One region of the Roseibium sp. LAB1 genome, then DNA from elsewhere that is predicted to be linked to it. Evidence: predicted binding sites of a transcription regulator. Region 1 holds the regulator's gene; each other region holds the start of a gene.
The links. The regulator LexA, encoded in region 1, represses DNA repair genes until DNA is damaged. The targets are predictions, from matches to a motif close to TGTTCNNNNTGTGTTCNG.
Positions count from the first base shown of each region.

Region 1 (7,925 bases):
CACTGTGTCGGGTTGACCTTGCCTGGCATGATCGAGGACCCGGGTTCGTTGGCCGGTATTTTCAGTTCAAAGAAACCGCAGCGGGGCCCACACGATAGAAGGCGGATGTCGTTTGCGATCTTGAACAGGGAAACTGCAAGTGTCTTCAGGGCGCCGCTCAACATGACCAGTGCATCATGCGCGCCCTGAACCGCAAACTTGTTCGGGGCGCTGTAGAACGGCAATCCGGTCAATTCCGCGATCCGGGTGGCGGACAACTCCGCGAAGCGTGGATGTGCATTGATACCCGTCCCGACAGCGGTTCCACCCAGCGCCAAACCATAGACGTCCTTGAGTGCAAACTGGATACGCCCAATGTCCTGCCGCAACATTTCCGCATATCCGGAAAACTCCTGCCCAAGTGTCAAAGGCGTGGCGTCCTGCATGTGCGTTCTGCCGATCTTGATGATGTCGTCCCATGCGGCAGCCTTGTCCTGCAGGCTTTTGCAGAGTGTCTGAACACCCGGTAGAAGACGATGCGTCACCTGAAGAGCAGCGGCCATGTGCATGGCTGCGGGAAAGCTGTCATTGGAGGACTGGGACAGATTCACGTGATCGTTGGGATGGATTGGGTCCTTGGAACCAAGTACGCCCTCTGCCAGTGCGATGGCACGATTGGAGATTACCTCATTCACATTCATGTTGGTCTGGGTACCGCTACCGGTCATCCAGACATGCAACGGAAAATGATCGTCCAGCTTACCCTCGATGACCTCGTCTGCCGCTCTGACAATCAAACTCGCGAGCTCTCCCTGCAGCAACCCCAGCTCCTCGTTTGAAAGGGCAGCCGCCTTCTTCAAGATGCCATAGGCGTGGATCAGCTCTATCGGCATCAGGTCACTGCCGATGGAGAAATACCTCAGGGAGCGCTGTGTCTGCGCGCCCCAGTATTTGTCCTCCGGTACGTCTATCTCACCGATACTGTCGCTTTCAGTACGCATATGCGTTTCCTCGCAATTGGCTCAAGTGGCCAGCAGGGTTTCGGTCAACTCGCTATACGGGTCTTTCAGTCCGTCAATGACATCGAAATGATGGCGGTCCGCATCTTCCCGATAGGTTGCTGTCGGCCAGGCATCGGCAAGAAGTTTCGATTGCCTGAGGAATTCCGGACGTTCCGCGCCACCAACCCAGGCGACAACCGGACAATCTGCCACGGGCTGCATCAATGCGGCGCTCTCGGCGGAGGCGTCCTCTTCGCTCATCTGGAAGGATTTGTTCATCACGGTGTTTCTGAGCGGGCGAAGGTCGTGCAGACCGCTGATGGTAACGACCCGTTCGATCCGATCCAGAACCTCTTTCGGCAGCCGGGTATCTTCGCAGATCATTCGCGTCACCAGATGCCCGCCGGCGGAATGACCGGCAAGACGGATCGGTCCCGCAACACGGGCCGCCGCTTTCGTGATCGCGACGGAAATTTGCCGGGTGATATCTCCAATCCGCGCATCAGGTGCCAGGTCGTAGGATGGCATGCACACGGTCCAACCTTTGGCCAGACAGCCACTCGAAAAATGCGACCAGTAACTTTTGTCGAATCTTAGCCAGTACCCCCCGTGCACAAAGACGACGAGCCCCTTGGACTTTCTCTCCGGCCGAAACACGTCAAACCTTTGACGGGCTCCCTCGCCATAAACGACATCCAGATCCTTCTCGACCCAGCTTTTCCGGAAGGTTTCAGCGTCTTTCGCCCAGCGCACAATAAAATCATCAGCGCCGGGAATATAGGCGGCGTTTGAATATGCATCGTCCCAATCTGTAATCGTCATCTCACTCATACGAAATCCTCAGACCAACATCGAAACAGGTTGCCGGCATCCTTGCACAATTTACCTAGAAAGCGGAACGGCTTGATTGCCAATCTCAACTTGTCAAACAGACTGACATCAACCTAACGTCTGAAAAAACCAGTAACCGGGAGGCAAACTTAGATGGTGGAGCGCTGTTCCAATCGCGTGGCCAATCTGGCGCATTTTCTGTCCAGGAACGCTGCCCGCTGGCCCTCCGGATCAGCGATTGTCCAGGATGGCCGCACCTGGACCTGGTCGGATGTCGATTCGCGTGTCTCAGCCCTTGCCAAAGCGCTCCAATCCGAGTTCGGAATTTCCAAGGGCGACAGTTTGCTGGTTCAGGCACAGAACTCTCATCAGATGATCGAGATCATGCTGGCAGCTTTCCGGCTGGGAGCTGTCTGGGTGCCCTGCAATTTCCGTCAGGCTCCCGGAGAGACAGCCTACGCCGCGGAAAAAGCGAAGGCGAAAGTATTTCTGTGCGACGCGGATTTCGGCGCGCAAGCGGAAGCCGTGCGAAATTCAGTTGAAACGCTGACGGGCTGTATCACAATAGGCACAAGCGAATTCGGCACCGAGTATGAGGATCTCGTCTCCCGTTACCTGGGGCAAGTCCATTCAAACGAGATCGTGGACTACAACGATCCTTGCTGGTTGTTCTTTACCTCAGGCTCGACGGGGCGCCCGAAGGCTGTGGTACTCAGTCACGGACAAATCGGCTTCGTTTGCGTGAACTACATGGCGGACCTGTTGCCCGGCACCACGGAACAGGATGCCTCGCTGGTCATAGCACCTCTGTCGCACGGTGCAGGACTTCAACTGATTGTCCAGCTCTCGGCCGGGTCCACAAACGTCCTTCTGCCTGGAGGCGGTTTCAATCCCTCTACAGCGTTCGAGCTGATCGAAAAACACAGGGTCAGCAACCTCTTTACGGTCCCCACCATCGTCAAACGCCTGGTGGAAGATCCTTCGGTCGATCGTTTCGATCATACGAGCCTTCGCCACGTCATCTATGCCGGGGCTCCCATGTACCGGGAGGACCAGAAGCTGGCGCTCAAGAAACTGGGTCACGTCCTGGTTCAGTATTACGGGCTTGGTGAAGTCACCGGCAACATCACGGTGTTGCGGCCGCAGGATCATTTTCTGGAGGACGGACCTGAGACACGCAGTGGCACCTGCGGTACCGAGCGCACAGGCATCGAGGTCTCGATCCAGGACGAAGACGGCAACCACCTGCCACCTAATGAAACGGGAGAAGTCTGCGTCATCGGCGCCGCTGTCTGTGCCGGATATCTGGAAGACGGCGAGGCCAACAGAAAGTCTTTCAGAAACGGCTGGTTCCGAACAGGCGACATCGGCCATATGGACGAGCAACGTTATCTTTTCCTCACCGGCCGAGCCTCGGACATGTACATCTCGGGCGGCTCCAACGTCTACCCGAAGGAGGTCGAGGAAGTCCTGCTCACGCACCCGGACATTTCCGAAGTCGCAATCCTTGGCGTTCCGGATCGGCAATGGGGCGAAGTCGGGCTCGCCGTTTGTGTGGCAACCCCGGACAAGTCGCCCAACCCTCAGTCTCTATCGGATTTCCTCAGCGGAAAGATCGCGCGCTACAAGATGCCTGCCCGTTATCTCTTCATTCCGGCAATGCCGACAAGCGCTTATGGCAAGATCACCAAGAAACTGGTGCGGGAGCACTTGATCGAAAAAGGCCTGTTATGAGACGGCCGCCACCAAAAACACTTGCCGACATCCGGCATCCAGGCCCCGTCGCCGAAAACCGGTTGCCATACGCCAAATGCCGGGCTGAACCTGTCGAGATTGAAGTCACAGAGCGCGCCCCCTTGCTGAAAGTGCTGGGAGACTATGTCGAGCGGAACGGCCTCAGTTCTGCTGTGCTCGACCTTTCAGGGCTGACGCTCGGAGCGTTTGACTTTGTCAAGCCGGCCTGTGCGCTGGATGATCGGCATGCGGCCTGGTACAGCGACACCCATTCTTCCGCTGGCGCGACGCTCGAAACTGCGGTTGCCATTGTAGGCAAGAAGGACGGCGACTGGTTTGCCCATGTCCACGCCTATTGGCACGAGGGTGGCAGTGACCATCTTGGGCACCTGTTGCCCCACACGCTCATTGTGGCCCGGACAGGCACTATCAAGGGTAACGGTTTGCGAGGTGCTGCATTTGTTGCCTCGCTGGACCCGGAGACAGAATTCACACTGTTTCGTGTGCAGCCTGACGAAGAACCTTCCCGGCATGTCGACGAAAATGCCCTCATCACAACGCTCGCACCGTTTACCGACCTGACTGACAGCATCCGCGACCTTTCCCATTTTCTGGAAGCTTCGTCCTACGAAGTCCATGGACTGGGCAGCCTTGCCGGAGCGACGTTTCGCGACTCCGCCCCGATGACAGGTCTGATATCCGAAATTTTGCTTTGTCCGAACGCAGGCGCGAAGCCAAATCAAAAGCTGTGCGTTCCCATACGAGCGGTCGACCTCAATGGTGGGCTACATCAGGGCGTTCTCACTTCCGGCGGCGCGCCGACGCTGGTCACCTGCGAATTGCTGATCAAAACCTGCTCAGCACACCAGGATACGGCGAAACCGCGGAAGAATTGAACCCCGCGCCTCCCGCGAGGCCAAGAACAGTAAGAGAACATTTACCCTTGCAGAACACAATGAGAACAGGTACCATGTTCTTGATTTGTACCAGATGTTTTCTCGGTCAGGGGACGCCTACATGCTGACGCGCAAGCAGTACGAACTGCTCATGTTCATTCACGAAAGACTGAAAGAAACCGGTGTGCCGCCCTCTTTCGACGAAATGAAGGATGCGCTCGACCTGCGCTCCAAGTCCGGCATTCACCGCCTGATCACGGCTCTTGAGGAACGAGGTTTCATCCGGCGCCTGCCAAACCGGGCAAGGGCCATGGAGGTTGTTCGTCTTCCGGACTCAATTGCACCCGGGCTGGGCGCGCCCCGTCCACGCGGCAGCTTCTCACCGGAAGTCATCGAAGGTTCCCTTGGCAAACCGGAGCCGGTGAAAACGGCACCGGAACCTGTAATTGGCGTCACGGAAATTCCCGTCATGGGCCGGATTGCCGCCGGTGTGCCGATCGAGGCCATTCAAACCCACAGCCACTCCATCACTGTGCCGCAGGACCTGATCGGCCGGGGGGAACACTATGCTCTGGAAGTGCGCGGTGATTCCATGATCGAAGCCGGTATCCTGGATGGCGACACCGTATTGATACGCCGGACCGACAGCGCCGACAGTGGCGATATTGTCGTCGCACTTGTGGACGACGAGGAAGCCACCTTGAAACGGCTACGCAAGAAAGGCGCTTCCATTGCGCTTGAAGCGGCGAACCCGGCTTATGAAACGAGAATCTTCGGACCGGGCCGCGTTCGCGTCCAGGGGCGCCTTGTCGCCCTGTTCCGCCAGTATTGAGGCATCACTCGTCTGCACGCGCTTCGGCCTTCGAAGCGCGTTCAACCTGCCGCAATCCCTCTCTTGTTACCGTCCCCGGTCGATGCCAAGGGCGCGGTGGGTCAGGGATGGCAAACCTCAGTTTTTCTATTTTCCATTTTTCCGCAGGCGAGCGCTTTTCTGCGCTGTCATGACCTGAAGAGCCAACGGTGCTGCCTGAGATGTCGGTCCTGGACAACCAGATGGATATCGCTCCTCGCAGAGCGCGCGTCGTCTGATCCAGGACAAGCCCCACGCCACAGTTCTTTGGGGCGACTAGATCGGTCACGATCAAATCGGCGTATCGACAATCCATCTGAAACGCTTCAATTGTCCTTGGTTGAGCAACCGCAAGAAATGTTGGCCTGTCTTCTGTTCCTTCAGACTTATCAACACGACCATAAGCCCTGACGACACACCCCTCATCATCGCATTTCCTTTGAGGCGACTTCATCTTGCGCGATAAAATCGCGCTGTCAGAAACACCTTCCGACTGCAGCCAGAGATCCGTTGCAAAGGTTCTGCCCCTTGCGGCGAAACGTAGTGCCCCCGCCTCGTCCCGAGCGGCAATACGAGAGCCGTTTGCGGCAATCTGGATGTCGGGTGGCCGGGTTGTCATGACAATCAAAACACCGGCAAGAAGTGGAACCGCGGCAAGCAGGCGTTTCCTGCCTGGTACCAACAGGCCTGCAAAGAGAGCTGACAACAGAAGGAATGCAGCCGTTCCATCCAGCCTGCCCGAAGCTCCACTGCCGGCATCCAGGGCCGCCGTGAAGGAAGCAACCTTCAAGAGCAGCGAGATGCCGTAAGACATGATCCACAGAGGCAACGCAGCCAGCCCAAATGGCATCAGGACGAATGCGAGCACACCCATGGGCATTACCAGCAGCGAGAAAATCGGCATTCCCAATAGGTTGCCGACAAGGCCGTATGGCGCGATGCGACTGAAATGATGCGCTCCGATGATGCCGGTTGCCAGACCCGCGACCAATGCTGTTACAAACAGCCCGGCAATCCATTTGCCGAGAAAAAGACCGGTTGCCATAACCCAACTGGTCGGTCTTTCTCCCGAATATCCCGTCCGATCGCGTTGCCGCCATAGGTCATAAACAGCAACCAGACAGATCACGGCAGCGAAGGACATCTGGAAGCCCGGAAAAAACAGGCGCTCCGGCGCGATCAGAAGTAGAACAAGACCCGCAAGCGCAACACTGCGCAGGGTCAGCCCTCGCCGGCCCGCCAGAATGCCGACAAAGACGATTGCAATCATCAGGAACGAGCGCTGGGTGGCAACCGCCCCACCGGACAGAAGCAGATAGACGACCGCGGCACCAAGGGCTGAGATTGCCGCCCACTTGTGAACGGGCCACCTTAACGTCAGGACTGGCACCAGCGAAAACAGCAGCAAAACCGCCCCATAGGCCCCACCAGCGAAAAGCGCCATATGGAGGCCGGAAATTGCAAGAATATGAGCCAGCCCGGCCGCACGCAAAACGTCTTCCTGTTCCTCTGCAATTCCGCTCCTGTCACCAACAAGCAAAGCGACAATCAGTTCAGTTTCAGGCCCCTCGCCCAGGCTGGCCCTGATGCGCGTGGCAAGATCGCCTCGAAGTTTTGCGACTGCGACAGCGGGGCGAAGCTCAAGTTCACCTTCCGAAGACTTGAGGATCTGCGGAGGTCCGAAACTGAACCCTGTAGCACCGATCCGTTGATAGAAGGCCCGGAAGGAATAGTCGTATCCTCCCGGAAAGACCGGACCGGCCGGTGGAAACAGGCGTGCGCTGACACGAACTGTGTCCCCAACTCGCACTTTGCTATCTGCAGGAACGCGCAGGCGCACCTTTTCCGGAAACGTGAGAAATTCTGCCGGATGCCCATCGACGGCAGCAACTGCGAGCACGAGCCGGACACCCGACGAACCAACATCAAGCTCTTCAACGTAGCCAGTTACTTCCGCATTCATCGGTTCGGCAAGGCGCGGCGTCGACACAAGAGCGGTGCGGAAACTTGAAGTTGCCAGACCGGAGGAGAAAGCCAACCAAAGCACGGCGGAAATGGCCAAGGCGCCACGCCGCCCAGGTCGCAATGCTACTGCCCCGGCAATCAAGACCATAACCGTCAACAAGATCCAGGACGGCTCTTCAGGCAACCAGACGTAAATTCCGATGCCAGCGGCAAACGCGAAAGCACACCACAGGAGCCCCTGAGAATCCCAAAGACGTTCTGCCGTCAAATTGCCAGCTAAATTTGCCCGCGTTTGACCACCTGTCATCCACGGGCGTGGCTCTTCACGTCCATCCGACCCGGTTGTGCCGGGCAATAAATCTGCGCGCGCACTGTCAATGGTTGCCGTTTGCATGCGGCTGTCAGTGATATCCTGCGGTCCGGACCGTGACGTCACCCCAGTTCCCCGTTAGGTCCAAGAAATGGCAGGCGCCCCTATTTAGCCTCGCCAAAGCCTGTGCTAAGACCGCGCCACCAATCCGGCGCGCTCCGCGCCGTCATACTGACAGAGACTTTCATAAAGCACCATGGCACAGAAAATCGTCACGCGCTTCGCCCCGTCCCCGACCGGGTTCCTGCATATCGGCGGTGCCCGCACCGCGCTCTTCAACTGGCTGTTTGCCCGTCATC
Region 1 covers NZ_BAAGIB010000001.1:122,185-130,109, forward strand. The annotation lists gene fumC (class II fumarate hydratase) at 1-980, opposite strand, end outside; gene ACYQ54_RS00605 (alpha/beta hydrolase) at 1,002-1,811, opposite strand; gene ACYQ54_RS00610 (acyl-CoA synthetase) at 1,965-3,545, shown strand; gene ACYQ54_RS00615 (PPC domain-containing DNA-binding protein) at 3,542-4,441, shown strand; gene lexA (transcriptional repressor LexA) at 4,563-5,273, shown strand; gene ACYQ54_RS00625 (ComEC/Rec2 family competence protein) at 5,278-7,650, opposite strand; gene gltX (glutamate--tRNA ligase) at 7,823-7,925, shown strand, end outside.

Region 2 (7,925 bases), on a different contig from region 1:
CTTTACCATCACCAGCCACATCATCGTGACCTTCGCCCTGGCGATGCTGGTGATCCTTACAGTGATCATCTACGGCTTCATGAAAAACGGCATGAAGTTCCTCAAGCTCTTCGTCCCGAGTGGCGTGCCGGCGGCACTGATCCCGCTTGTGACCCTGATCGAGGTGATCTCGTTCCTTTCGCGTCCGATCAGCCTGTCCGTTCGTCTTTTTGCGAACATGCTTGCCGGTCACATCACGCTGAAAGTGTTCTCCGGATTCATCGTCAGCCTTAGCGCGATGGGTGCGGTTGGTATCTTCGGATCCATTCTCCCTCTCGGAATGACGGTTGCCCTGACGGCTCTGGAATTCCTGGTCGCGTTCCTGCAGGCATACGTCTTCACCGTTCTGACCTGCATGTATCTGAACGACGCCATTCATCCTTCACACTGAGGGTAACCCAATCACACGGCCTTTGCGCCGCGAGTGAGCAATCTGCAAACACCATTTAGGAGCACGTGTCATGGAAGCAGAAGCAGCAAAATACATCGGTGCCGGTATCGCATGCCTGGGCATGGGCGGCGCAGGCATCGGCCTCGGCAACATTTTCGGTAACTACCTCGCAGGCGCTCTGCGCAACCCGTCCGCTGCTGATGGCCAGTTCGGCCGTCTGATCTTCGGCTTCGCCGTGACGGAAGCTCTGGGCATCTTCTCCCTGCTGGTGGCTCTGATCCTCCTGTTCGCTTAATCGCTAATCCTTAGCGACTATCGATGCGACTCCGGTGGCGGCGCGCTCTAGCGCCGCCCAGCCGGATTTAGGAGACTGGAAATGGCAGGCCAAACTCACTCGACCACAGAAGGCATGCACGAAGCCATAGAAGTGCCGGCCGCAGAGCATGGCGCGGGTTTCCCGCCTTTTGACAGCACCACATTCGCCTCCCAGCTCTTGTGGCTCGCGATCACGTTCGGCGTGTTCTACTGGATCATGAAGAATGTGGCCGTTCCGCGGATTTCAGGCATCCTGGAAGACCGTAGGGACCGTATCGCCGGTGACATTTCCGAAGCCAACCGGCTGAAGGAAGAAACCGACGCTGCGATCGCAGCTTACGAGCAGGCGCTGGCCGAGGCTCGCAACAAGGCTCATGGCATTGCCCATGAGACGCGGACCAAGCTCAAGGCCGACCACGAAGCTCGCCGCGAAAAGGCGGAAGCCGAGCTGAACGGAAAGCTGAAGGCAGCCGAGGCACAGATCGCTGCAACCAAGACTGATGCCCTTTCTCAGATCGGGGATATTGCCGGAGAAACCGCTTCAGCGCTCGTCGAGCAGCTGATGGGCAAAGCTCCGACCAAGACCGACCTGACCAAGGCGCTCAAGTCGGCGATGAACTGAGGAGACCGTCATGGACGCTACATTTTGGGCCCTGATCGGTCTTATCCTGTTCTTCGTCGTGATCATTTACGTCAAGGTTCCGGCCAAGATTAACGGATCACTGGACGAGCGCGCCGAAACAATCCGCAAGGAACTGGAAGACGCACGCAAGATGCGTGAAGAAGCCCAGTCTCTGTTGTCGGAGTATCAGCGCAAGCGTCACGAAGCCGAAAGCGAAGCGGAAGCCATCATTGCAGAAGCCAACTCGGAAGCCGAGCGCCTGACGCTTGAAACGAGCCAGGCTCTGGAAGAAATGATTGCTCGCCGTACCAAGGCCGCGGAAGACAAGATTGCCCAGGCAGAAAGCCAGGCAGTTGCCGAAGTCCGCGCCAAGGCTGCCGACATTGCCGTTGCCGCTGCCGAGGAAATCCTTGCCGCAAAGGTCAAGGACAAAGTCGCCGACGACATCCTCGCCAAGAGCATTGAGCAGGTGAAGGAGCGACTGAACTAAGTTCGGTTTGCTTAGCTGACGAATTGAAGAAGCGGCCTCTCGGGGCCGCTTTTTTGTTGGCGGTTCAAAGTATCCCGATTTCGCAGCCCTGAAGACCCGGGCGAGGATGAAGACAGACTAGCTGGGCTAGCGGCTTCCGGCGGGGCCGCCATCTTCACCCGGTCCCGATTAGTCGCGTTTCGTTCGTGAACCGGCTTCGTCTCGACAAGGTCCGGTTGGCGTCAACTGGCAGAAAGGCTCGGTGCAGACACATCCCAGGTCATGATCAGATTGGGAACAGAGCCGCCTTCGAAGTCGAAGGTCCAGTGTCCCTCCGTAACCATGCCTTGGGCCTCGTAAAACCCGATTGCCTTCCGGTTGCCCTCATAGACGGTCAGAAACAGCTTTGAATGACCAGCGTCGCGCGCAAGGCAGCTTGCAGCCTCCAGAAGTCTGGTGCCCACTCCACGGCCCTGATGATGACGCCGGACGTAAAGAGTTTCGATCTCCGCCGATCCGCATCCGTTCTCGACCGGCCGGGCCTTGAGGTCGAGTTTCAGATATCCGAGCAAACCGACGCTGTTGCGGCAGACAATCAGATGTTTGTCGGGACTTTGAAGCACAGCTGTGAAAACTTGCGGAGCATAGGCCTGGAGTACATGGCTGGCGTAACTGTCGGGAATCCCGTCTGTTGCATAAGTATCCAGCCAGACCTCGATGGAGAGGGCGGCAAGTGCGTTGATATCCGCGGTTCTGGCGCGAGTGATCTCGGAACCGGCATTGGAACTGGTCAATGGCATGGCGATCCTTGTCGTGACGTTCCTCAGGAACCTGCGGCGAGCCTGACCGGCTTGAAGCTGATGCGATGGTGTACCGTCGGGCCATGACGTCCCAGAGCGGCCTGATGTTGCGGCACGCCATAACCCTTGTGCTGGGCAAACCCGTATTCAGGAAAGCTGGCGTCCAGGTGAACCATCATCCTGTCTCGGGTCACCTTGGCGACGATGGAGGCAGCCGCGACGCACAGGCAGCGGCCATCGCCCTTGATCAGCGCCTGTCCGGCCTGTTTCAGGCCATGTGGTACGTCGCGGCCGTCGACCAGAACATAATCGGGAACAAGCGATAGGTGATTGACTGCCCGCACCATGGCCGACAGGGTCGCAGTGCGAATGTTCAGGTCGTCTATCGTGGCCGGTGCGGCGCTGGCGATTGAGACATGGGCCGTTGCAATGATCTGCTCGAAAAGCTCTTCGCGCCGGGTCTCTGACAGTTTTTTGGAATCATTGAGACCATCCGGCATGCGGTCATAGTCAAGGATAACTGCCGCGGTCACGACGGGGCCGGCCCAGGGACCGCGTCCGGCTTCGTCCACGCCGCACAGCCGTCCGCCAAACGCGGCTGCATGCTTGCGTTCAACTGCAAGGTCGGGGCTGTCGGGAAATGCAAGGTCGAATAGGGAGGGGCTGAACGTCATGAGAAGCACCCTGCCGCCGGACAGCGTGTTTCTCAAGATCTCGCGTCAAAAGAGGTCCAATTGCACACCGCCTTTTTGCGGCTGGACGAAGGCCTCGGTGTTGAGTTTCCTGCGTCGCAGATTGAGCCCGAGCCGTTTCGCCGCCAGCGAGAAGCGTTTGGCAATCTGATCGGCATAGGGGCCGCGGCCTCGCATACGCTCGCCCCATTTGGCGTCATAGTCCTTGCCGCCGCGCATGGCGCGGATCAGGTTCATCACATGGCGATACCTGTCCGGTCGCTGTCGCAGCAGCCAGTCGCGAAAGAGCTCCGAGACTTCCAGCGGCAACCGCAGGAGGATATAGGCCACCTCCGTGGCGCCATGTTCGGCGGCTGCCTCCAGCACGTTTTCGATCTCGCTGTCGGTAAGCGCGGGGATCACGGGGGCCATCATCACGGACGTTGGAATTCCGGCGGCCGATAGGGCCCGGACGGCCTCAAGACGTTTGTGCGGGGCAGAGGCACGCGGTTCCATTGCCCGGCAGAGTTTCTTGTCGAGAGTTGTTACCGACAGGGCAACCTTCACCAGATTTCTTTCCGCCAGCCTCGACAGGATGTCGATGTCGCGCGTGACCAGTGCCGACTTGGTGACGATGGCGACCGGATGGGAGCAATTGTCCAGAACCTCCAGAATGTCGCGCATCAGCTTGTAGCTGCGTTCCATCGGCTGGTAGGGGTCGGTGTTGGTTCCGATGGCGATCACGCGCGGCTGGTAGCCGGGCCTGGAGAGCTCACGTTCCAGAAGCTGGGCCGCATTTGGCTTGGCGAACAGCCTCGTTTCAAAATCGAGCCCCGGAGACAGCCCCATGAAGGCGTGGCTCGGCCGGGCGAAGCAATAGATGCAGCCGTGCTCGCAGCCCCGGTAGGGATTGATCGAGCGGTCGAAGGAAATATCCGGAGATTCGTTCCGGGTGATGATCGTCCTGGCGCGTTCTTCCTGGATCTGAGTTTTCAGCGGCGGCAGGTCTTCCAGGCTTTCCCAGCCATCGTCGAAATATTCCCGCGACAGCTTTTCGAACCGTCCGGACGCGTTGATCGCAGCCGCACGGCCACGGCGTCGCTGCTCGGCAACGGTGCGACCATCAGGTACGAGGCCTGCTGCATCGACAGGAACGGATAACTCGTCGGGAGGGCTGAGGGGCACGCGCAAAGGTCCAGGTTACGGGTTGGAACATAACGAGAACATTATCACGGCGCGGACATGATGCAAGATGCCGTTTGCAACGGGTGGTATCGGAGACTGAAAAGACAGTGGACTTCTTGAGCCGCTGAAAATTCAGGAGCCGCTGCGCTCCTGGTGATTTGGCCGTCTGCCAAGGTATTTGACCAGGATCGCGTCCAGCGTGCCATCAGACTGCATTTCGCGAATTGTGGCGTCATACCGGGCAGGCAGGCTCTTGATATCAGGATAGTTCGAGGCTTTGGCGAAGACGTTGTAGTAGGGTTTGGTGATCAGCGGTAGCGGCAGCGTGGCGAGCTGATCCAGCCGTCCGGCCTTCTTCTCCTCGTAGAGCGTGCTGATCGTGTTCATGGGAACCGCATCCACGCGCTTGGCCAGAAGCATGCCGATCTGCAGGGTGTTGTTGGCAACTGTCTGGAAATCGAGACCGGAGTTGAGGAACTCTGGCGTATAGGCAAAGTCCTGTGTGATGCCGATCTGCAGGCCTTTCAGGTCTTCGTAGTCTTCAAAACGGATCGTATCGGCGTCTTCCGCACGGATGAAAAAGCTCCAGCTGATGTCGATGTAGCTTTCTTCCGGATAGATCAGATACTCCGTCCGATCCTGTTTCTTGGAAAACAGAAGCAGCATATCCGCCCGCCCGGCACGGGCTTCCTGCTGGATGCGGGTTCCCGACTCGACAAGCTCAAGAGAGTAGGACAGACCAAGGCGTCGCATGACTTCATCGAGAACCTCGACGTCGATGCCCTTGTAGACACCGTTCTCAAGAAACTTGTAGGGCTCTTCGGGTGTTGCCAGAACGATGAGGTCACGGGCAGAGGCCGCTCCGACCTGTAGAAACAGAGCCAGGACGAGTCCGGCAAGTGCTGCCACAACCCGATCCAGCGTCGGTTTCAGGCGGCTTCCAGCCGAAATTGGCATTTGATCAGGTGTCGTCATCACGCAACTGCACCAGTCCTGGTCGGAGAAACAGTGTTCAGCTTTGGCAAGCACTCTTAAGATAGTATGAAATCCGGTCCTTCCTTTTGCCGGAGACGGCAAATTTCTCAAAAGCCGACAAATGGATACCGATCGACTTCCCGAGGAAGCAACTTTTCGCAGTACCATGACGCCTCGGTGAGAGGTACTGCTACAGCTTTCGCCCGATCTTTTCTTTTCATGCAACCAAAGTAGACATTCCCCCACGATATATATCACGATGGTTGGTGCTCGATTATTGGAGTTTGTTAAGAACCCGAACAAAAAACAGCTCCCGCTTCGCTGGCGACACTCGCACTTTGGAAAAAATCATGTAAAACTTGAATTCATGATTAGCGTCATCATTGCGACAAGAAATTCCGAAACCGAGCTCGTTCACGCGCTTTCGGCCCTGGTGCCGGCAGCGGCAGAGGGCGTCATCCGCGAAGTTATCGTGGTTGACGGCGGATCATCGGACCATACTGAGAAAGTTGCCGACGCTGCCGGATGTGTCTGGGTCAACCGAGGCAATGCATCCCGCAGCGAACGCCTTGCCTATGGCGCCTCGATGGCAAGCCGGGGGGACTGGCTGCTGTTTCTGCGGCCTGAAACGCTTCTGGAAAGCGGTTGGCATCATGAAGCCCAGGCATTTACCGAACGGGCGGCCCGTGCACCAAACGGCCCGCGTACGGCGGCCAGCTTCCGGCTTCGCTACGAAGCCTTTGGCCTGAGTGCGCGGGTAAGCGAGTCATTCGCGGCCTTGCGGTCTCAATTGCTCGGTATGCCCTACGGCAACCAGGGCCTCCTGATTTCCCGGCAGTTTTATCAGAAGCTCGGCGGCCATCGGCCATTGCCCGAACTGGAAGACCTCGACATCGCCAAGCGTATCGGGCGCGGGCGGATGGTATTCCTGCGTGCAGCTGCCGTTTCATCCGGCGCACCGGAGCGGGAAGGCGTTGTCTCGAGATTCCGCCAGGCGTTTGCACGCTTCTGCGTTGGCACCTTGCGCATTCCGGCAAGTGTTGCCGTCAAGCTGCACGGCTGAAAAGGGCGCTACAAGGTTCTGGACGGACACGCTCTTTTTCGGTGTGGTGGTGGCGATCACGCCTCCCGCAGCTTGCCGCGCTTCAGGTGCTCGTCGAGCCGGGGCATGATCTCCACGAAATTGCAGGGCATGTGGCGGTAGTCCAGCTGCCATTTCAAGATGCCGTCCCAGGCATCCTTGCAGGCTCCCGGTGATCCGGGCAGCACGAAAATGTAGGTTGCTCCGGCGACGCCGCCAGTTGCGCGGGACTGGATCGTGGAGGTGCCGATCTTGTCGTAGGAGATCCGGTGAAAGACCTCTGAAAAGCCGTCCATGCGTTTTTCGAACAGGGGTTCCATCGCTTCCGGCGTCACGTCCCGCCCGGTAAAGCCGGTACCGCCGGTCGAGATGATTACATCCACGCCCTTGTCCGAAATCCAGTCTTTGACCACTGCCTGAATGGCGGGAACGTCATCGGTAACGATCTGCCTGTCGGCAAGCACGTGGCCGGCCTTTTCGATCCGGTCTGCCAGCGTGTTGCCGGACCGATCTTCCTCCAGCTTGCGCGTGTCCGAAACCGTCAGCACGGCAATATTGAGCGGAATGAACGGACGGCTTTCATCGAGACGGGACATGGTGAACTCCTTTGCTCTCCAGACATAGGCGATAGCCCCATCTGCTTCCAGAGGCAGCAAGCAAACTGTCACGGTAAATCGACCTTGAAATAAAATTACAAAAAATAACAAGATTGAGACACTTGCAAAAAATTTAGGTCAGTATTATTGACTTAAATAACCAATCCAAAATGCAATGAGCCAACGATGACAACCTGGGAAAGCCTTTACGCCCGACGCGCCAGCCGCATGCGTGCTTCGGAAATCCGCGAACTCCTGAAACTTCTGGACCAACCGGATGTGATCAACTTCGCCGGCGGTATTCCCGATCAGGCCCTTTTTCCTGCGGACGCGTTCAAGGCGGCTTATCAGGAAATTCTGGCGGGACCGGATGCTGGTCGTGCGCTGCAATACGGCATGAGCGAGGGCAGCGCCCGCCTGCGCAACTGGATCGTCAGCCACATGCGCCGCCTCGGTGTCGATTGCGGGCCGGAGAATATTCTGGTGACGTCCGGGTCTCAGCAGGGGCTTGATTACATAGGCAAACTGTTCCTGACCGAAGGCGACACCGCGCTGGTGCAGTGGCCGACCTATCTGGGTGCGTTGCAGGCGTTCAATGCATATGAGCCTGCCTATGACCGGCTGGACCCGGGTGCCAATCGTCCGGCAGAGGACTATGCGGCCACGGCGCGCGAAAAGGGCGGACGGATCAAGTTCGCCTATCTCTCTCCCGATTTTGCCAACCCGACCGGCCTGACGGTGGATCTGGCTGAGCGAAAGCGTCTGCTGGCGCTGGCCGGCG
Region 2 covers NZ_BAAGIB010000002.1:980,643-988,567, reverse strand. The annotation lists gene ACYQ54_RS14455 (F0F1 ATP synthase subunit A) at 1-430, shown strand, start outside; gene ACYQ54_RS14450 (F0F1 ATP synthase subunit C) at 501-725, shown strand; gene ACYQ54_RS14445 (F0F1 ATP synthase subunit B) at 807-1,367, shown strand; gene ACYQ54_RS14440 (F0F1 ATP synthase subunit B family protein) at 1,378-1,857, shown strand; gene ACYQ54_RS14435 (N-acetyltransferase family protein) at 2,079-2,636, opposite strand; gene ACYQ54_RS14430 (ribonuclease HII) at 2,660-3,310, opposite strand; gene ACYQ54_RS14425 (PA0069 family radical SAM protein) at 3,356-4,492, opposite strand; gene ACYQ54_RS14420 (substrate-binding periplasmic protein) at 4,625-5,449, opposite strand; gene ACYQ54_RS14415 (glycosyltransferase) at 5,835-6,530, shown strand; gene moaB (molybdenum cofactor biosynthesis protein B) at 6,587-7,144, opposite strand; gene ACYQ54_RS14405 (aminotransferase-like domain-containing protein) at 7,331-7,925, shown strand, end outside.
Region 2: a site for LexA is predicted at 4,516-4,533, ahead of ACYQ54_RS14425 (PA0069 family radical SAM protein). Genes of this name have one in related genera too.

Region 3 (7,925 bases), 630 kb from region 1:
GTCGGTCAGATCCTGCGTCACGGCCGTCACGATGGCCGCCTTGTCGTCTTCGGCAACACTGATCAGCACCACTACTCCAGAGCCGAGCTGGGTCTTGGCCTCATCGGCCATGCCCTTCAGGTCTTTCGGGTTGATACCCTCGACGGTGCGGGCCATCAGCTTGAAAGCCCCGGCGTCCTTCACCGGCGTGCCGCCGTCCGCGCCGCCACCCATGGCGAGCTTCTTCTTGGCATCCGCCAGTTCACGCTCCAGCTTCCTGCGGTCTTCAACAAGCTGCGCCACCCGTGCCGGAACATCATCAGCGCTGATCTTCAGCAGACCGGCCAGTTCCCGCATGCGCTTGTCCTGTGCGTCCAGATACTCACGGGCCTCTGCCCCGGTCAGCGCTTCGATCCGGCGAACGCCTGCTGCAACGGCACCTTCGGACACCAGCGTCACCAGGCCGATGTCGCCGGTCCGCTTCACATGGGTACCGCCACACAGTTCCAGCGAGTAAGACTTGCCCTGTTTCGGGCCGTGCAGAGCTGTTCCCATGGAGACGACACGAACTTCCTCGCCGTATTTCTCGCCGAACAGGGCCATGGCACCAGCCTCGATGGCATCGTCAACCGCCATCAGGCGGGTGTCGACCGGCGCGTTCTGCAACACGATCTCATTGGCAAAGGTCTCAACCGTCGCCAGTTCCTCGTCGCTCACCGGCTTGGGATGGGAGAAGTCGAAACGCAGGCGCTCCGGGGTCACCAGAGATCCCTTCTGTGCCACGTGATTGCCAAGCACTTCTCGCAGGGCTTCGTGAACCAGGTGGGTAGCCGAATGGTTGGAGCGGATCGACTTGCGGCGGGAATGGTCGACCTTCAGTTCCAGAGCAAGACCCGGTACCAGCTCGCCTTCTTCCACAGTGACCGAATGGACAAAGAGGCCGTCGGTCTTTTTCTGCGTGTTGGTCACAGCAACCTTGACGCCATTGGCCAGCATCCAGCCGGTGTCGCCCACCTGGCCGCCGCTTTCGCCGTAGAACGGCGTCTGGTTGAGAACGACGAAACCGCTGTCCCCGGCGGACAGTTTGTCGACTTCCTTTTCATCCGCAGCAAGACCGGCAACAACGCCTTCGGCCGTTTCGGTCTCATACCCGAGGAAGTCCGTCGCACCGTGTTTTTCCTTCAGCGCGAACCAGACAGCTTCTGTCGTTGCGCTGCCCGATCCGGACCACGCGGCACGCGCTTCGGCTTTCTGGCGCTCCATCGCCGCATTGAACCCATCGATATCGACGGAGATATCGCGCGTCCTGAGCGCATCCTGGGTCAGATCCAGCGGAAAACCGTAGGTGTCGTAAAGCTTGAACGCGGTTTCCCCGTCAAGGCGGGCGCCGGCCTCAAGATCTTCCGTTGCCGTGTCGAGCAAGCCGAGCCCCCGCTCCAGCGTCTTGCGGAACCGGGTCTCTTCCAGTTTCAGCGTCTCTGTGATCAGGTCTTCGGCTCGGCTCAGTTCCGGATAGGCGCGGCCCATTTCACGCACAAGCGCAGGCACCAGCTTGTGCATCAGCGGTTCGCTTGCACCCAGAAGATGAGCATGGCGCATGCCACGGCGCATGATACGGCGCAGCACATAACCACGGCCTTCGTTCGACGGCAGAACGCCATCGGCAATCAGGAAGCTGGTGGACCGCAGATGGTCGGCAATCACCCGGTGGCTGCCAGTGGCATCGCCTTCCGCTTCCACGCCTGTCGCATTGACTGAAGCTGCAATCAGCGCCTTGAAGAGGTCGATGTCATAGTTGTTGTGAACACCCTGCATGACGGCGGCGATACGCTCGATCCCCATGCCGGTGTCGATGGACGGGCGCGGCAGATCCAGACGCTTTTCCGGCATCTGTTCATACTGCATGAAAACGAGGTTCCAGATCTCGATGAACCGGTCGCCGTCTTCTTCAGCCGAGCCCGGAGGTCCGCCCCAGATATGGTCGCCATGGTCGTAGAAGATTTCTGAACACGGTCCGCACGGGCCGGTGTCGCCCATGGACCAGAAATTGTCCGACGTCGGGATACGGATGATCCGGTCTTCGCTCAGCCCGCCGATCTTCTTCCACAAATCGAATGCCTGATCGTCTTCGGCATAGACGGTCACCAGCAGCTTGTCCTTCGGCAGGCCGAATTCCTTGGTAACAAGGTTCCAGGCCAGCTCGATCGCGCGGTCCTTGAAATAATCACCAAAGGAGAAATTGCCCAGCATCTCGAAGAAGGTGTGGTGGCGCGCAGTGTAACCGACGTTGTCCAGATCGTTGTGCTTGCCGCCGGCACGCACGCATTTCTGTGCCGTCACTGCACGCGAATAGTCACGCTTTTCCAGACCTGTAAAGACGTTCTTGAACTGGTTCATGCCCGCGTTCGCGAACATCAGGGTCGGATCGTTGCGCGGCACCAGCGGCCCGGACTCGACCACTTCGTGGCCGTTTGTCTTGAAATAGTCCAGAAAGGCAGAGCGGATTTCATTTACGCCGGTCATTCGGATCTCGCATCGGTCACAGCCCCGCAAATGAGGGCCTGTTGAAAATCTTGAGGGCGCGGGATCTTGTCACCGATCCGCACCGGAACAGCCTTTTAACTTTGACCTCCAACCCTGTCCAGCGGTTGCAGGTGCCCGACCTAACGGAAACCGGCACGGTTATGGGCGATTTTCAGCGTGCAGGCAGCGTGAAAGCCTCATTCGCCCCCGGGCGGCATCTTCTGACCTCTTCGGTTTCCGCCCCCACCGGAACCCCAGACAGCAAAAGGCCCCCTCCCGAATTCGGAAGGAGGCCCTTGGAAGACCGGACAAACGTCCGGAGCTTTTTGCGAAGGACAACCGGAAGCGGAGGATCAGTCCTCGGCTTCTTCCGATGCCGCGTCCGGATCGATAATCGCCTCTGCGATCAGACCGGCGTTCTGACGGATCGCCAGTTCGATCTCATCGGCCATTTCCGGATTGTCCTTCAGGAACTGTTTTGCGTTTTCCCGGCCCTGGCCGAGACGCTGGCTGTTGTAGGAGAACCAGGCACCCGATTTTTCAACGATGTTGCCTTTGACGCCGAGGTCGATCAGCTCACCGGTCTTGGAAACACCCTCGCCATAGACGATGTCGAATTCGACCTGACGGAAGGGAGGTGCCAGCTTGTTCTTGACGACTTTAACGCGGGTCTGGTTGCCAACGACTTCGTCCCGGTCCTTGATCGCGCCGATACGACGGATGTCCAGACGGACAGATGCATAGAACTTCAGCGCGTTGCCACCGGTCGTCGTTTCCGGCGATCCGAACATCACACCGATCTTCATGCGGATCTGGTTGATGAAGATCACCATGCACTTCGACTTGGAGATCGAAGCAGTCAGCTTGCGAAGCGCCTGGCTCATCAGACGGGCCTGCATGCCCGGCAGGCTGTCGCCCATCTCGCCTTCAAGTTCGGCCTTCGGCGTCAGCGCGGCAACCGAGTCGATGACCAGCACATCGATGGCGCCGGACCGCACAAGCGTGTCGGCAATTTCCAGAGCCTGCTCACCGGCATCCGGCTGGGAGATCAGAAGATTGTCGATATCGACACCGAGCTTGCGCGCATAGATCGGATCCAGTGCGTGTTCCGCATCGATAAAGGCGCAGATGCCGCCGGTCTTCTGGGCTTCGGCAACCGCATGCAGGGCAAGCGTTGTTTTACCGGACGATTCCGGACCGTAGATCTCGACGATACGTCCGCGTGGCAAGCCACCGATCCCGAGCGCGATATCGAGGCCCAACGACCCGGTCGAGACGGCTTGCACCTCGACCACCTGACCCTGGCCCATCTTCATGATGGAGCCTTTGCCGAAGGCGCGTTCGATTTGGCTGAGCGCTGCGTCCAGCGCTTTTGTCTTATCCATCTGGCTGCTTTCTACGAGACGAAGTGTACTTTGCGACATGGCTTACGCTCCTTATTCCACGATGGACGTGCCGTTTCAACGAGAGCTTTTGTACACATTTTGTTCTCGTTTGACAAGAAGGCAAAACCGATTGGTATTAAAATGGAAATGACCGTTTGTTTCCAATATGTTCTCCTTGATGCATTTTCCAACTTACCCAACGTCAGCAAAGAATGGGAACATCTCGTGATTCCACCCACAGGCAGAATCAGTTGCCTCCGCCCGCCGACTGTTGCCGCCCCTGTTGTAATCTGCTAGCCCGCCTCTTCAACGATTGCCTGCCCCGGAAAACCGAACCATCCGGTTCGCACCCCGGCCTTTTGTGAGACAGTCCAGAACGTGACTTCAGCCCAGTCCTCTCCCGTCATCGCAATCGGTGCGATCCATTACGATACGATTGCACATGCCAGTGAGCCCATCCGCCCAGAAACCTCTACACCCTCGCGGTTGAGCGCAAAGCCCGGTGGCGTCGCGACCAACATTGCCCGTGCGCTTGTGCGCCTGGGCGTTGGGACACATCTGGTGGGAACGGTTGGTGAGGATGGTGCTGCCGACATTCTGACCCGCCAACTTCGCCAGGAAGGCCTCGAGCTTCACGTGACGACACGGGCGGGTTTTGCCACGGGTCAGTATCTTGCACTGCATAATCCGGCGGGGGATCTGGCGGCGGCCTGTGTCGATGACCGTGTTCTCTCGGACGCTCCGGAGGATCTCTTTGACGGTATCGTGGCGGATCTTGCTACCAGTGCAACGGACGGCACCATCTGGTTTCTGGATGCGAACCTGCCCGAAGCGATGCTTGTTCGGCTGACGAACCTTGCGCGGCCTGGCCGCCTCATTGCCAACGCCGTGTCCGACGCCAAGGCGATCCGGCTGCAGGCAGTCCTAGAGAAACTGGACTGCCTGATGCTGAACCGCGGCGAAGCGGCGACGCTCGCCGGTCTGTCCCGTGACGCCTCTTCCGAAGATCTGGCAGCAGCCCTTGGACAAACCGGCCTCAGGCGTTTTGTCCTGACCAGCGCAGCCTCGGACGTGTTGGTGCTGGAAAGCGGCATCCTTCACAGGTTTAAGCCGCTTCAAACGCAGATTGTCGATGTCACCGGTGCGGGAGACGCGCTGACCGCCGGCACCGTCGCCGCCCTCGCCAGAGGTTACGGTCTGACGCAAGCCGTCCCTGCCGGTCTGGCGGCCGCAGCCCTGACCTTGCGCAGCACCGGCGCATTGGCAGAAGAGCTCTCGTGGGATGCTATCGCCAACTTTTGACCAGTTGGACAAATTCCAATCTTGGCGCAGTCCGGTCTTGCGCCTATAAGACCCCGCAGAAATGACCCGGCCTCGGAGGCTGGACGACAAACAGAAAGGCACACGCCGTGACAACTCCCACAACGACCGCCGCTATTGAAGACCTGATTGTCTACAGCGATGAGGTGCGCGAGGCTCTTGCGAGCGGCAAGCCGGTCGTTGCCTTGGAATCGACCATCATCACCCATGGCATGCCCTTTCCGAAAAACGTCGAAACGGCCCGTGACGTGGAAGCCGACATCCGCGCGGAAGGCGCAGTTCCGGCCACCATCGCGTTGATGGACGGCAAGATCATGGTGGGCCTGTCCGATGCGGATCTCGACCGTCTGGCGCAGGCCAGGGACGTGATGAAATGTTCGCGTGCCGACCTCACCTTCGCCCTTGCCACCGGGCGCTACGGCGCGACCACCGTCGCCGCCACCATGATGGCTGCACACGCGGCCGGCCTGAAGGTTTTTGCCACCGGTGGCATCGGCGGTGTCCACAAGGGCGCAGAAGACAGCTTCGACATTTCAGCCGACCTCGACGAGCTTGGCCGCACGGCGGTCTGCGTGGTATCCGCAGGAGCCAAGGCGCTGCTCGACATTCCCAAGACGCTGGAGGTTCTTGAAACCAAGGGGGTCCCGGTCATTGCATTCGGCACGGAAGAGCTACCTGCGTTCTGGTCCAGGGCGAGCGGCCTCAAGGCGCCCTACTCCCTGAATTCGGCTGCCGAAATCGGCACCCTCTTGAAGATGCGGTCCCGGTTCCCCGACCATGGCGGCGTGCTGATCGCCAATCCGGTGCCGGAAGCCAACCAGATCCCGCGGGAGGAAATGACCGGCTATATCGATGCGGCCATCACGGAAGCCGCTGCCAAGGGCGTTCGCGGCAAGGATGTGACCCCGTTCGTGCTCGGCGCCATCCTGGAGCTGACCGGCGGCCGCAGCCTCGACACCAACATCGCGCTGGTACGCAACAACGCCCGCCTTGCCGCCCGCATTGCCGCGGAACTTGTCTGAAGACGCTTCTGCCAGGGATACGTTCGGGCTCTCCCCTCTCATGAGCTGAAAGCCCGAAAGCCCGTCAGGCCTGGGGGTCGGTTGCAGGATTCGGATTCGGAATGCCCTGCCGGCGTTCAAGAGCAGCCGCCAACCGGTCGATATCCTTCAAGTGCAGGTCGCGCTGCGGGAACGGTATCTCGACGCCCGCCTTTCCAAGCTCGTTATAGACCGTGAAATAAAGGTCCGACTTGGTAGTCATCACGTTGCCGATGTCTTTCAGGAAACATCTCAGTTCGAAATTCAGCGAGCTGTCGCCCAGCCCCATGAACAGAACCTGCGGGGTCGGGTAACGCGCGATGGTGTTGTGCCCTCGCGCCGCATCGAACAGGATCGACTTCACCTTTTCCAGATCGCTGCCATAGGCAACGCCCACCGGCAGGATGAGCCGACCTGACTTGCTGGTCAGCGTCATGTTCTTGACCGTGCCGGCAATCAGGTCCGAATTGGGAATGATCACATCATGCCGGTCGAAGGTTTCGATACGTGTCGAGCGAACGGAAATCTTGCGGACGTAGCCGGATTGCCCGGAAACCTCGATCCAGTCTCCTTCCTTGATCGGCCGCTCGATCAAGAGGATGATCCCGGAGACGAAGTTGGAAACGATGGTCTGAAGGCCGAAACCGATACCAACCGACAAGGCACCGGCAACAACGGCAAGGCTTGAAAGGTTGAGCCCCGCCGTCGAGACCGCGATCAGCGCCGCCAACGTAAGCCCGACATAGCCCGTTCCGGTGACCACCGCGTTCTGCGCACCGCTGTCCATGCGCGTTTGCGGCAGCACGGTCCCCTTCAGCAGGTTCTGCAGCCAGCGCGTCACCACCACGCCGATGCCGAAAATGGAGACCAGCAGGATGAAGGAATCCAGCGACAGGTGAACCTCACCCAGCTGCACGCCTTTGGTAAGCAGGTACCAGACTTCGACGATATCAGTACCGCGCGCGCCCCAGGTCATCGCGATCAGGGGCGCAAAGACCAGCGTCAGCACGCAAATAAGCCCGAAGGAAACCAGGACAGGGGCCTCATCCTCCTCACGTCGTCCGAGCGCCGCTTTCACGATCACCAGCACAAGGTGGTAGAGCAAGAATCCGAAACCCAGTTGAGCGACGGTCATGATCACCGGCAGGATCGCCACTCTGGCAAGCTGGACATACCCGAGCAGCGTTACACAGACCGCAAGAATGGCCGACGTACGCATCAGCAGTGACAGGAACAGCAGGAAGCCGGATTCCTGAGGCTTCACCGATGCTTCCTCGGGTTCTTCCGCCGATTGTTCGCTCTCCGCGGATTTGCCCTGCACAGTCTCGTTGGACCTGATGATGCTGGCCAGCGACCAGAGCAGCACAGCCGCCACCGCAATGGGAGGTGCCGAGAGAACGGAAATCGCTGACAAACCGAAGGCGTTGTCGAGCTCGAAAGCCTCGACCGCAACTTCAACGGCCATGAAAACACCCAGTCCCTGGCAGAGACGCAGCCCGAGCTTTGCTTCACGGTCACCCAGATCGAGCAGACGCCAGCGGCCTTGCCCGGGTGCAAAAATCGTATGTCCAAGCCAGTTCGCGATGATTATCACCAGCGCCATGGCCGGAACGGCTATGACCGCCGTGCGTACGGAGTTCGGATAGATATCGAGAATGCGAAAAACGCTAATCAGGGC
Region 3 covers NZ_BAAGIB010000001.1:747,899-755,823, forward strand. The annotation lists gene alaS (alanine--tRNA ligase) at 1-2,502, opposite strand, end outside; gene recA (recombinase RecA) at 2,856-3,926, opposite strand; gene ACYQ54_RS03615 (PfkB family carbohydrate kinase) at 4,266-5,189, shown strand; gene ACYQ54_RS03620 (pseudouridine-5'-phosphate glycosidase) at 5,297-6,229, shown strand; gene ACYQ54_RS03625 (DUF3772 domain-containing protein) at 6,294-7,925, opposite strand, start outside.
Region 3: a site for LexA is predicted at 4,044-4,061, ahead of recA (recombinase RecA). Genes of this name have one in related genera too.

Region 4 (7,925 bases), on a different contig from region 1:
ATTGGCCGCCCTTGAATTTGCCAAGGGGGGCACCGTTTGCATCGATCAGCGGCCCATTGTGTTTGACCAGCCCCTCCAGCGTTTCCCACGCAAGGTTCAGACCATCGAACTCCGCATATCGTTGTTCCAGGTGCGTCACGACCCTGAGCGATTGTGCGTTGTGATCGAAACCGCCGAAGGGTGCCATGCATTCATGCATGACATCTTCACCTTCATGGCCGAACGGCGTATGGCCAAGGTCGTGAGACAAGGCCAGACATTCGGCCAGATCCTCATCAAGCCGAAGGGCGCGAGCCAGAGAGCGCGCGATTTGCGACACCTCGATGGTATGGGTCAATCGCGTGCGGAAATGATCGCCTTCGTGATAGACAAAAACCTGTGTCTTGTGCTTGAGCCTGCGAAAGGCGGACGAATGAATTATTCTGTCACGATCTCGCTGGAAAGGTGTGCGCGTCGGGCTGTCAGGCTCGGGGAAGAGCCTGCCCCGGCTTTCCTGAGGGTTTTCCGCATAGATTGCGCGGGTTTGCCCCCCAAATCCGATATCCGCTTTCATCTGTTTCCAGCCATCCTTCACAGACCCCGTCCGTGTTTGCCGTTTCTTCGGCCGCTGGCAGCACATTGACGCGAGCGGCCGCAAAACATACTTATCTGAACAAATCAGGTTTAACGTTCCCGCACATGGCCGGAACTGAGCGAGTCGGTGAAACATGACCGAAACACTTGAAATTGGCGTAACAGTCAGCGACCGCGCTGCCAAGCGCATTGCTGCGATTTTGTCGAAGGAACCGGACGGCAGCATGCTGCGCGTCAGCGTTGAAGGTGGCGGCTGTTCCGGACTGCAATATAAATATGACGTGGTCGACACCCGTGAAGACGACGATCTGGTAATCGAAAAAGCCGGAGCGATGGTTCTGATCGATTCCATTTCCCTGCAATACATGAGTGGATCGGAAATCGATTTCGTGGACGATCTGATCGGCCAGTCCTTTCAGATCAACAATCCAAATGCGGTGGCCGGCTGCGGCTGCGGCACCAGTTTCACGATCTGATCAAGGTGGTTCATCCCTTTTGGCCGGTTGCCCCGGCAGTTTCAAAAAGTTGAGGCAACCGCGCTCATGAAAATTGCGACCTGGAACATCAACGGCGTCAAAGCCCGTATCGACACCGTCCTTGAGTGGCTCAAGGAAGCGTCTCCAGACGTTGCCTGCCTGCAGGAGATCAAGTCCGTCGACGAGAACTTCCCGCGTCAACCGTTTGAAGATCTTGGCTACAAAGTGGAAACCCACGGACAAAAGGGCTTCAACGGGGTCGCGTTTCTCTCGAAAACCACTCTGACTGATATTCAGCGCGGGCTGCCCGGCAACGACGCAGACGAACAAGCACGTTATATTGAAGCCAGTCTTTCGACAGACGCCGGTCCTGTTCGAATCGGCTGCCTCTATCTTCCGAACGGCAATCCGCTTGGAACAGAAAAGTTTCCATACAAGCTCGAGTGGATGGATCGCCTGATAGCTCACACCCAAAAGCGTCTCGCTGAAGAAACGCCGTTCCTGCTGCTGGGTGACTACAACGTCATTCCGGACCCGGTTGACGCCAAGAACCCGCAGAACTGGCTGGACGACGCTCTCTTTCAACCGGAGAGCCGCCAGCGCTTTCGGACCCTGATGAATCTCGGTTTGACTGAAGCGGTCCGTTCCTGCACGGAAGCCCCGGAAACATTCACGTTCTGGGACTATCAGGCAGGCGCCTGGCAGAAAAACAACGGCATTCGCATCGATCACATACTGATGTCTCCGCAGGCGACGGACAGGTTCTCCGGCTGCGGTATCGACAAGCATGTGCGTGCTTGGGAAAAGCCGTCGGATCATGTGCCGGTCTGGGTGAAACTAGCCGCCTGACGCTGTTCTTAGCTTTCAGCCAACAATCACTGCCGGTCCCGCTGCCCTCGTCATTCTTGATTGGTCCGGAAACCGGACTTGCAGTCAGCTGACGTCGTGGTAAGCTTTTGCCTGTCATGGGATAACGAATGGCCGACCAACGTCCACGACGGCAACATGTGGACAGCCCCTTCCGGCAACCAGTTCGACTGCTGGCCGCAGCAAGTCTTTGACTTTCGCAGCCTGTCTGTTTTTCGGATTGGTCTTCGGTCAGGCCCCTGGATCTGGTTCCGCCGCAAACGCTCAAGACGTTTCATGCACCTGCAGGTACAAGGGTGAAAAATTTGGTGTTGGTGAATCTGTCTGCCTGAAAAGTCCGACTGGACTGAAAATGGCGACCTGCGAAATGGTGCTCAACAACACATCCTGGCAGATCAGCAACGCACCTTGCCCGCTTAGTCAAAACCTGAGCCCCTACAGCGGCATCTCCGGCCATGAAGTATCAGGCTCTCCCAACCAGCCGGTTTGGGCGAAGGCTACTCTTTAAATTCAACGAGACTAGTTTCGATTTGGGCAGCGTTCAGGCGCTGGAAACAGGCGAAGAGCGCTAAACAGAGGCACGTTCGCAGACGCCGGCCATCCGGAAATTTGTGCTGTCAATTCCGCACAGGTGCCCCGGATGTAACCAACTTGCGATTATTGTGCTGGCAATTGCTGTGCGGTGAGCATGTCCGGGCGGTTCTGCTTCAGCCAGCCGTCAGCCATGGACCGGGCCATCTGCCTGACAGGCTCTGGCGAAACCGCAAAATATTGCTCATGCATGGAGTGGATCCAGTTGGCATCCGCTCCTTTGGCCTGTTCACGGGCAACGGTCATCCACATCAGGCCACGGGCTTTTTTCTTGTCCGAGGTACCGAGCGCATAAAGCGTTTCGCCGAGCCGGGCCTGAGCCCCGACATGCCCCTTTAGAGCAGCCAGATTGTACCAGCGCACGGCCATGCGGCTGTTGTTTTCCTGGTACATGCGCCCAAGTTCGTACTGTGCGTCAGCGTCGCCGAAATAGGAAGCTGCGTGCGTGAAGATCTGCCGAGCGCGAGACTCGTTCTTGGGAACCGCGCCGTCGATACCGTTCAGGTAATAGGATCCGAGCGCCACGAATGCACTTGAGACAAAGGGAGCATCCGGTGCGTCCGGACGATCTTCACCGTGCTCACGAACAATCTGGCTGTAGTACTGGAAGGCCTTGAGGTCGTCTTCCTTGACGCCGTCACCGGAGGCATACATCTCCCCCAGCTTCCAGGCGGCCATGGGCTGACCGTTTTCCGCCGCATACTGCAGCGAACCGAGAGCTGCTGCCTTGTCGCCGGAATAATACTGTCGCGCACCGGCACGCAGTGCTTCTGTCGGAGAAAGATCCGTAGGGCCGATCGCCCTTGCAGGCGCCGGTTGACCGTCAAAGGCGGCCACTGGCCCGGACAGGCCGATCAAGATCAACGCGCCAAGCACGGTTCCGGCTTTTCCAATGCGTTGAAGCTTTGTGCTGTTCTTTCGCATCCCAGTCACACTATTACCCGTCGGCAACGAAACAGATCCCCGACGGACGTTCTTGTTTTTGTCCGCGCAAAGCGCATTTGCTGTCTCTTCGATCCTGGAGCACGCGCTACCGGGATCCACTGTTTCGGAGTGGCCTAAAATGGCCGATCATTTCGTCCTAAGTTGGGCCGTACGGCGCCGAAATAAGACCATTTCCTGACACTTTTTGTCCGGACTGTGCCCTGCGCAGGAAGGAGATCCCGGTAGGACTGCCCCAGACATTAGCGTAACGGGTGACGGGCAAACATGGCCGAACAGGGGCAACCGAGGCAAACCGGGACCCTGTAGATGACTCTGTCAGTAACTGTTGCGGAATTGGCACATATTGTGACCACCCCTCTCCCATTCAAGACCCTTATTTGAACACGGGTGGGTTGATGATGTGTTGCCAGAACGGATTTTTGGGGGTGCAGGCTGTTGAAAACGGGGGCTTTTGGCCAATTGCCTTTGCCGTTCTATCTTTGTCCTTCAAACTGAGACATGATTCGGTGTAGGTAACGGCGCTGAGTTTCTAGAAACTGTGACCCAAGACCCATCAGGCGATACGGAATGAGCGCAAAAGACGATCTGTTTGCAGGCAACGCGGCGGTCTCTGCCCCAATGACACACGACGAGCCCGCCCCAGCTCCGCAAAAGCCACGTCCCGTTGCGCCAGTCGCGGTCAGCGACGACTACTCGGCGGCCGACATCGAGGTTCTTGAAGGTCTTGAACCGGTTCGGCGGCGCCCGGGCATGTATATTGGCGGCACGGACGAAAAAGCGCTTCATCACCTCTTTGCAGAGGTGATCGACAACTCGATGGACGAAGCAGTTGCCGGTCACGCAACCTGGATCGACGTTTCGCTTTCCGCAGATGGCTATCTGACGATTACCGACAATGGCCGCGGCATCCCGGTCGACCCTCATCCGAAATTCAAGGACAAGTCCGCTCTCGAAGTGATCATGACGACGCTGCATGCGGGCGGAAAGTTCGACAGCAAGGTCTATGAGACCTCCGGGGGCCTGCATGGCGTCGGCATCTCGGTGGTCAACGCACTGTCCGAGGAACTCATTGTAGAGGTTGCCCGCAGCCGCAAGCTCTATCGCCAGATTTTCCGCCGAGGCCATGCCCAGGGACCGCTCGAACTGGTCGGCGACACGCAGAACCGACGCGGCACCCAGGTCAGTTTCAAGCCGGACGATCAGATTTTCGGCAAAGGTGCGAAGTTCATTCCCGCACGTCTTCTGAAGATGGCACGATCGAAGGCCTATCTTTTCGGCGGTGTCGAGATCCGTTGGCACTGCGCACCTGAATTGCTGCCGGAAAAGGACGAAACTCCGGCGGAAGCCGTATTTCACTTCCCCGGCGGCCTTCGCGACTTCCTGAACGAGCGGCTGACCAAGGAACGCCGCGTCGTCGACGATGTTTTCTTCGGTCGTACCGACAATGCCGGCAAACACGGTTCCGTGGAATGGGCCGTGAGCTGGTTCGCCGGCGACGGCTTCGTCAACTCCTACTGCAACACCGTGCCGACACCGGAAGGCGGAACCCACGAAGCGGGTTTCCGCTATGCGCTGCTGCGGGGACTAAAGGCATACGGCGAACTGACAAACAACAAGAAGGCCTCCATCATAACCGGCGACGATGTCATGACATCCGCCGGTGGCATGCTGTCGGTCTTCATCAGGGAGCCGGAGTTTGTTGGCCAGACCAAGGACAAACTGGCGACCAACGAAGCCACCCGCATTACCGAAACAGCGGTCCGCGATGCGTTCGACCATTGGCTGACAGCATCTCCCAACCAGGCAAACAAGCTTTTGGAATGGGTTATAGATCGCGCGGATGAACGCCTGCGCCGACGGCAGGAAAAGGACGTTGCACGCAAGACCGCCGTCCGCAAGCTGCGCCTGCCGGGCAAGCTCGCCGACTGTTCCGCAAACCAGTCTGACGGCACGGAACTGTTCATCGTGGAGGGTGACTCGGCCGGCGGCTCTGCCAAGCAGGCCCGCAACCGGTCCAACCAGGCAGTCCTGCCCTTGCGAGGCAAGATCCTGAACGTTGCCAATGCCGGGCGCGACAAGCTTGTCGCCAACCAGCAGCTGGCCGATCTTATTCAGGCCCTGGGTTGCGGCACCCGCTCCCAGTACCGCGAAAGCGATCTGCGCTACGAAAAGATCGTCATCATGACGGATGCCGATGTCGACGGTGCCCACATCGCATCACTCTTGATTACTTTCTTTTACAGGGAAATGCCTGAGTTGATCCGTGGTGGTCATCTGTTTCTGGCCGTGCCTCCCCTTTATCGTCTCAGCCAGGGAGGCAAGACGCTTTACGCCCGTGACGATGCCCACAAGGACGAGCTGATGGAGACTGTCTTCAAGGGCAAATCCAAAGTGGAAATCGGCCGTTTCAAGGGCTTGGGTGAAATGTTGCCGGCTCAGTTGAAGGAGACGACAATGGATCCTTCCAAGCGGGCGATGCTCAAGGTCGTTGTCGAGGAAGAAGCGGTTGCCGATACCAACGATACCGTCGAGCGGCTCATGGGCAACAAGCCGGAAGCCCGCTTCCGGTTCATTCAGGACAACGCTGAATTTGCAGAGGATCTTGATATTTAGCCGAAATAGCGGGTATTTTGATCCATGTCTTTTTTTGAGGGGGCGTATTGGGCGTAATTGTTTGCCCGCATTGCCTATTTGACCGGTCGGAAACGTATCATGTTAAACCGGATGTATTCGATATTGGACAGGCGGCTTCGCCCACTGCGAAATCACGTCTTCCTGGCTTTTCCCAAGCATAAAATTGCCTTTGCCCGAATTGCAGAACCTGCCTTCCAGTTGTTGCGCCCTGTTCTTCATTGTCTTGCCGGCACCGACAAGCTCAAGGCCCTGTCCGGGTTTGATCTGCGAGCCGCTGCAACCGAACGACTGCTTTTTCACGGCAACGTCGAACTTTTGACAGCGCGGGAACTGAAACGCCGTCATCCTGAAATGAAGGTTGCCGCCTGGGTTCAGGATCCCATGCACCGGCTGGCCTATTGCTATGAAAAGGTCATTCTGAGCGCCGATCCGCTGCCGGCCTACTATGAGGAGCGTCAGTTCAACCAGGACATGACACCACAGGAATTCGTGTCTCATGTCGCGTCGATTTCGGACCTGGAAGCAGACAACCTCTTCCGCAGCCAAACCGCTGCGCTGACATACAAAGGCATGTTAACCGCCGATCTGATCTTGCAGCTGGAAGATTTTGACCAGTCGTTCGCGACTTTTCTCTCCGAAAGCTCTCTGCGCTTCCGCGCAAAAGCACCTGTCTCGTATCACGTGGCGAATTTTGTTTCCGACAACACGCTGTTATCCTTTACCGAAGACAGCCTGGTTCAGCAGCTGAGGCGCCGCTACAAGACAGACTACGACCTGTTTTACAAACCAGCGGCTCTTTCAGCCTGACGCTGCGCAATTTTACGTATTGAATACCCTCGGAAGCGAACTTTTAGGAAACACGTTTCTAGGTTCGCGCCTTCTTTTTGGGCAACACATACTGATCTTCAAGCCGATTTCAGGAACCAACTTGGTTGCACTATTAACTGAAATGGCAAATCGTACCCGGAATTACTCTATTTTCTTGAAATTTTACCTCTCAAGCGCATTGACACCTGAGCGCATGAATGTAGGGTGTGCGCACATTGGCACCGGCGGTTCCCACGGCGCCGCCGATTAACAATCACAACATTCGGGCAAAGCGCTCCATGGCATTTAATACTCTCGGTCTTAGCGAGAAGGTTCTCGCTGCAGTTGAAGCAGCGGGTTATAAGGAACCTACGGCAATCCAGTCTGGAGCCATTCCGCAGGTGCTCGAGCGCCGCGATATACTTGGCATCGCCCAGACCGGAACCGGCAAGACCGCTAGTTTCACTCTGCCGATGCTGACCTTGCTCGAAAAGGGACGCGCCAGGGCACGTATGCCGCGCACCCTTATTCTTGAGCCGACGCGCGAACTCGCTGCACAGGTCGAAGAGAATTTCGCCAGATACGGCACCAATCACAAGCTCAACATTGCCCTGCTGATCGGTGGTGTTTCCTTTTCCGAACAGGACAAGAAACTGGACCGCGGCACCGATGTTCTGATTGCAACACCTGGACGCCTTCTGGACCATTTCGAACGCGGCAAGCTTTTGCTTCAGGGTGTCGAAATCCTCGTCATCGATGAAGCCGATCGCATGCTCGACATGGGGTTCATTCCGGATATCGAGCGGATCTGCAAGCTGATCCCGTTCACACGGCAGACCCTGTTCTTCTCGGCTACCATGCCGCCGGAAATTCAGCGCCTGACGGAAACCTTCCTTCAGAATCCGGCGCGTATCGAAGTCGCACCGACATCGTCCACGGCCGAGAATGTCGCTCAGTTCCTCAAGGCAACCGAGTCCAAGGACTACGAAAAGCGTGCCGCCCTGCGCGAACTGCTGGAAGGCGCTGAAGATC
Region 4 covers NZ_BAAGIB010000004.1:51,830-59,754, forward strand. The annotation lists gene ACYQ54_RS21710 (deoxyguanosinetriphosphate triphosphohydrolase) at 1-553, opposite strand, end outside; gene erpA (iron-sulfur cluster insertion protein ErpA) at 708-1,049, shown strand; gene xth (exodeoxyribonuclease III) at 1,116-1,898, shown strand; gene ACYQ54_RS21725 (tetratricopeptide repeat protein) at 2,574-3,431, opposite strand; gene parE (DNA topoisomerase IV subunit B) at 4,020-6,065, shown strand; gene ACYQ54_RS21735 (sulfotransferase family 2 domain-containing protein) at 6,165-6,893, shown strand; gene ACYQ54_RS21740 (DEAD/DEAH box helicase) at 7,193-7,925, shown strand, end outside.
Region 4: a site for LexA is predicted at 3,922-3,939, ahead of parE (DNA topoisomerase IV subunit B). Genes of this name have one in related genera too.